2 regions of the Thalassotalea fonticola genome follow, and region 2 is predicted to be linked to the other one. Evidence: predicted binding sites of a transcription regulator. Region 2 holds the regulator's gene; the other holds the start of a gene.
What was found. Region 2 encodes FNR, which switches genes on or off when oxygen is low (the NO sensors DNR and NnrR bind a similar motif). Its sites were predicted from a motif close to TTGATCTAGATCAA; they were not measured.
Positions count from the first base shown of each region.

Region 1: hemN (oxygen-independent coproporphyrinogen III oxidase) is a predicted target of FNR. The motif match lies at 1,771-1,784, and genes of this name have one in related genera.

Region 1 is NZ_CP136600.1:3,452,240-3,455,438, reverse strand. Features, by position in the region: gene RI844_RS14125 (DUF1285 domain-containing protein) at 1-337, shown strand, start outside; gene hemN (oxygen-independent coproporphyrinogen III oxidase) at 345-1,712, opposite strand; gene RI844_RS14115 (TraR/DksA family transcriptional regulator) at 1,856-2,167, opposite strand; gene RI844_RS14110 (DUF2489 domain-containing protein) at 2,184-2,684, opposite strand; gene yihI (Der GTPase-activating protein YihI) at 2,693-3,199, opposite strand, start outside.
Region 2 is NZ_CP136600.1:1,066,229-1,069,427, forward strand. Features, by position in the region: gene RI844_RS04445 (heavy metal translocating P-type ATPase) at 1-381, shown strand, start outside; gene ccoS (cbb3-type cytochrome oxidase assembly protein CcoS) at 389-628, shown strand; gene RI844_RS04455 (sulfite exporter TauE/SafE family protein) at 635-1,303, shown strand; gene fnr (fumarate/nitrate reduction transcriptional regulator Fnr) at 1,344-2,066, shown strand; gene uspE (universal stress protein UspE) at 2,219-3,139, shown strand.

The sequences.
Region 1 (3,199 bases), 2.4 Mb from region 2:
TGACTATTTTTTAGTAACTCCAGTTGAAAAAATTAAGATCACTGTAACCAAAGAGCCCTTTGTGATTACTCATTGGCATTGGTTAGATGATGTAACTCCGTCAACAATTGAATTAACCACTAACTTAGGAGACATGCTCTTGCTTGATGAAGAGCATAAGTTAGAAATTAGTAATAATGGAGAATTAAAAGTTCGAGTAAGACGAAACCTATATGCGTCGATTCACCGCAATGTATTTTATCAATGGGCTGAACAAGCTGAAATAATGGAAGACAAAAAAAACCAGCATCTGGTTATAAACAGTGCTGGTCTTAATCACATACTAGGTAAGATATAATCGCTGATTAAATTACCCGAGAAAATCGTTGTTGATGGATTTTTGATTTTAAATACGCATCAAACGACATACAAATATTGCGAATTAACAATCGCCCTTTCTCGGCAACTATAATTTCATCAATATTGTTAGTTAATAAGTCATCATTAATAAAAGTCTGTAAGCTGTGTAAGTCTTCAGCGAAATACTCATTAAAGTTAATATCATATTGCTGTTCAATTAGTGTTTTAGACAAACTAAAATTACACATTAGCTCTTTAATTACTGTAGCTCTGATCACGTCGTCTTTTGTAGTCACAATGCCTTTTTCTAGCGCATGGCCTTTCTCGTCCACCGCTTGATAATATTCTTTTAGGGTTTTGCTGTTTTGGCTAAAGCTTTGGCCAATAGCGCTAATAGAAGATACGCCCATGGCGAGTAAATCGCAGTCACCTAGTGTTGTGTATCCTTGGAAATTACGGTGTAATTTTCCGGCTTTTTGGGCAATAGATAATTCATCCGTAGGCTTAGCAAAATGATCCATTCCGATGAAGTCATAACCTAAGTCAATTAGTGATTCTATCGCGTACTGCATAATGGCAAATTTTTGGTCTGCATTAGGCATCCATTCGTCTCTTATTTTGCGCTGCGCGGCAAAACGACTAGGCATATGCGCATAACTAAAAAGAGAAATCCTATCCGGATCCATTACTTTTACTGCCGCAATAGTATTGGCGAAAGTTTCAGGTGATTGATGCGGTAGGCCATAAATTAAATCGATATTTACCGAATTAAAACCAACCGCTTTTGCATGATGAATTAAATCCGTAACAAACTCTGTACTCTGCTCTCTGTTTATTGCTTTTTGAACCTTAGTATCAACATCTTGTACGCCAATACTTAAGCGATTAAAGCCTTCAGCATATAAATGGTCTACTAAGTCTAATTCGATTTCTCTTGGATCAACTTCAATACTTAATTCAGCTGAATCTGAAAAATTAAATACTGCTTTAAGCTTGTTTACCAGTCGGCTAATTTGTTCTTTTGTTAAGAACGTTGGTGTTCCACCACCCCAATGTAATTGCTTTACCTGGTGGTCTTGAAATAATTGTGCTCGAGAGTCTATTTCTTTAAATAAATAGTCGAGATATTCATCGGCTTTACCACGATGACGAGTGACAATCTTATTACATCCACAGTAATAGCAAAGACTATGGCAAAAAGGAATGTGGATATATAAAGACAAATCTTTTGTTGTTGAATTATTTACCGCTGCAATTAAATCTACATCGGTAAACTGCTCGTTAAATTCTAAAGCAGTTGGATACGATGTATAGCGTGGCCCACTTACATTATATTTGGCTAATAATTCCGGAGAAAACATTTGAGACGTCATTTACAAAAACCTTTTTATACTAATCGTGATTAGTATAAAAAGATTATAATAATGCGTATTGATCAAGCGCAATGTTTTAGCACTTGGTTAACAATTGAGTTTATTTTAGCCTAAGGAAGTATAGGGTTTATTGTTATTGCGCCCTATTCGGCGCATTGAATACACTTTGTAGCTGACGGTTGGACTTTTAATCGACCGATTGCAATATCATCACCACATTCTGCGCATATACCATAAGAGCCATCTTCTATACGAGTAATGGCATTGGAAAGTTGCTGTATTTCAATTTTAGCTTCAGATTCGAGTGCATTGAGTACTTCATCATTTTCACGTTCGCAGGCTTGCTCAGCCCAGTCCGCGTCTCTACCATCGGCAAAGTCACCATGAATTGAATTAACACGTTCCTGTAAAGCAATTATACGTTGGGTAAAATCTGATTTTAGCTGTTCTGACATAATTCAGCCTCGCTTGCTATTTTTTTTGTTGGTTAAGCTCTTTTTGCAGTGATTTAACAAAGGGTAGTAAATCTGCTACATCCGAATATACAGCAGACTCTAATTCTTGTTCAATCCCCATACGCTCTAGATCTAGCGCTAACCTATCTTTCTTTGATAGTTGTTTGCGTGCTTCAAGGATCGGCATATGACTTATTTCGCTGTATAACTTAAATATAGCAGGAAATTTAATGTTTAACTCTTCACTATGTTGAGGCAATGATTCCATTAATACAGATAGGCGCCAACAGCCTTCAGATATATCACATTGTTTTTCATTAATTGCTTTGGTTATCAGTACTATAGAGTCAACAGCTTTCAAATCACGAACGATTTGTTGGTGCTTATGTTCTTCTTCAATAAGCTTCATATTTATTGTTTGGTTGCGTAATTTAAACATTAAAAACGCAGCATAACTCGCTAAAGCAAAAAGAAATAATGAAGCAAAAATAATAAGTAAAATGATACTAAAAGACACAATAAAAATTACTCTTTAAATTCTGAAAAATCAGATTCGTCCAATTTATCCCAAAGTTGATCGTCCGAATCTTCGTCATCATACTCTTCATCGTCATCTTCTGTTTCAATGCCTAAAGCAGCTAATAGCTCTTCGTAACGATCAAAGCTATCAGAGAGTTGTTGAGCTTCAGTTTCTGTTAACTCTTCACCAGCTTCTGCACGAGCGGCTAGGATTTGTAATTCTTCATTATCTTCTATGGCAAATAATTCTTTTTCTAGAAGCTCAATTTCAGTGTTGTCTACTTCAACATCTTTAATCGCAGCAATCGGTTGCTGTAGAACTTTAGCTTTCGGTTTAGCTTGTTTAACAGGAGTAGCGGCAACACCAAGATCTATTGGCTTCTTGCTACCAATGCGGGGATCTTTATCTTTTACATTATCTACAGGACTTTCCTTTACAAAAGCAACTTGCTGACGGGTACCTGCTTTATTGCCTGATGTTTTACGAGCTCGAGGCTCTTTCTCTTCGATAAC
Region 2 (3,199 bases):
AGTGCCAATGACAAGCTGAAAATTTTGGCTGATAAACAAAATGCAGGTAAAACTGTCGCAATGGTTGGCGATGGCGTAAACGATTCACCAGTGTTTGCCCAAGCTCACGTATCGATTGCTATGGGAAGTGGTACAGAGATAGCGAAAAGTGGCGCCGACGTGATTTTAGTGAACAATCATCTTGCAAGCCTGTTAAGGCTTAAAGCTATTGCGTTGAAAACCTCGAATATCGTTAAACAAAATTTTGCCTGGGCATTGGCCTACAACGCCATTATTCTGCCGTTAGCGGTGTGTGGTTTTATCACCCCTTATATGGCAGTATTAGGTATGTCAGCAAGTTCGATTATTGTTGTTACTAATTCATTAAGATTATTAAAGTAGCTATTTTATGAGTGTTATTTATATCCTTATTCCTATTGCCATTATTTTTACCGCTATTGCAATTTATTTATTTTTTTGGGCGGTAAAAACAGAACAGTTTGACGATTTGGAAAAACAAGGCATGAGCATTTTGTTTGATGATGAACCGGTAAGTAATAAAATTAGCAGCACTGCCACCGATACAAATAAATCAAATGAATCTGAACTCCAAGATAACACCAGCCACTCAAATAAAGCTGACAAATAACTCCATATGGAATTAGACTTTTTATCCGCATTTTTAATTGGTATTGCAGGTGCGGGGCACTGTGTTGCTATGTGTGGTGGCATAACTACAATGCTGACAGCCTCAATAGCAGACAAAACCAAGGCCAGTATCAGCCTAATTTTCGCTTACAATTTTGGTCGCATTTTTTCTTATTCAGTTGCAGGTGCAATTGCTGGATTTACCGGCTCTTTAGCTGCTAAGTCGCTCGGTTTTCCGATATTATGGTTAAAAGTTATCGCTGCCTTATTCGTGATATTTTTAGGGCTTTATATTGCCAAGTGGTCTTTCGTTCTAGCAAAAGTAGAAAATATTGGTAAGTTTCTGTGGAGATACTTACAACCACTGAGTAAGAACTTTATCCCGGTAAAAAATGTTAAACAGTCTTTACTGTTAGGTATGGTGTGGGGTTGGTTGCCTTGTGGTTTGGTCTATTCCACCCTAACTTGGTCTATTGCCAGCGCGACATGGCAAAATGGCGCATTAATAATGCTAGCTTTTGGCTTAGGTACATTACCTGCATTACTTACTTTAGCTTCAGGTTATAAATTTGTAACCGAAATGTTACGTTCTGATCTAATTCGTACATTAACAGCTATTTTACTGATTTTTTACGGCTTATTTTCGTTATTTATTGCCCTAAATCAAATATTTTAGTACCCTGCACCACATTAAATATGGAAATAGCTGTAATAATATGCCTCAAATAATACCGATTGCAAATAACATTAAGTGTCAGAACTGTAGTATCAGTGAACTTTGTTTACCATTTAGTTTAAATGAAACCGAGTTGAACTTACTTGATGATATTATTCAACGTAAAAAACCAATCCAGAAAAATACGCAAATATTTAAAGCTGGCGAACAATTGCATACTCTATATGCAATACGCTCTGGTACCTTTAAAACATTCATTATTTCTGAGCAAGGCGAAGAACAGATTACCGGTTTCCATTTAGCCGGCGATTTAATGGGCTTTGATGCCCTTTCAGCCAAAAGCCATCCGAGCTTTGCTAAAGCGTTAGAAACATCAATGGTATGTGAAATACCGTTTGAAGTACTCGATACACTATCAAGTAAAATTCCTAAGCTTAAAGCCCAAATGATGAGCTTAATGAGCGACGAAATACAGTGTAACAGCGAAATGTTACTATTGTTGAATCGTAAAAATGCCGAAGAAAAGTTAGCAACATTTCTTGCTAATTATGGCCGTAGATTAGGTAACCGAAATTTGTCATCCGTTGAATTTAACTTACCAATGACCCGAAGCGAAATTGGCAATTATATTGGTTTAACCATAGAAACAATCTCTCGTTTAATGACCCGCTTTCAAAAAGAAGGCTTGATCAAAGTAGAGAACAAATTCATTACTATACTAGATAAAGATGCCTTATTAGAACTGGCCGGATACACTAAGTAAACTTCCTCCTCTCATCTCTTTATGCGTTGATTTATACTTGATTTAAATCAACGCGTTAATAAACCTTACATAAATTTTCAATACATATTTGTAACAATCGCCAGTTCATATTAAGCTTATATCAGCTTAATTATTTTTATATTGGTGAACGTATGGAAAGTTATCAGAATATATTAGTCGTTATTGACCCTACAACTGAAGAACAAAAAGCATTAGCACGGGCATGTACTCTGGCTAAACATTCAGGAGCTAAGGTCACCGCATTTTTATCTATTTATGATTTTTCCTATGAAATGACCACAATGCTATCCGGTGAAGAACGTGAGGCTATGCGTGAAACGGTAGTTAAGGGTAGAGAAAATTGGCTAACTGATTTGATCGAAGACTTTGATTATGACATTCAAACTAAAGTGATTTGGCATAATCGCCCTTTTGAAGCCATTCTTGCTGAAGTAAGAGATAATGCCTTTGATGTGGTCATTAAAAGCACACACGAGCACCCTACCTTACAATCAGTTATATTTACCCCAACAGATTGGCACCTTATTCGTAAGTGTTGGGTACCATTATTGTTAGTTAAAGAACACACCTGGCCTGATAATGGTCATATTCTAGCTGCAGTAAACGCTGGTAGCGAAGAAGAAGAACATCAATCACTGAATAACAAAATTTCTGAAGAAGCAATCAATCTAGCTAAACTCATTAACGCTGACGTACATTTTGTAAATTCATATCCAGGCACACCAATAAATATTGCCATAGAAATACCTGAATTTGATGCCAACGAATACAACGATGCAATGAAACAACACCATGTTGATGTAATGAAAGAACATGGTGACAAATACAATATGGCTGAGCAGTACTTACACGTAGAAGAAGGCCTGCCAGAGGATGTTATTGAAAAAGTTGCCAACCAAATTGATGCTGAATTAGTGATCTTAGGCACAATTGGCCGCACAGGGTTATCAGCAGTTCTTATTGGCAATACTGCCGAGCATGTAATTGACAGACTTAATTGTGATCTATTGGCATTAAAGCCAGATGGTTACCAATCGCCCTTCCTTAAATAAAACCTCTATCGTTCTCATTTCTCCGTTATAAGCATTATTAGCTATATTATTAATGCTTTT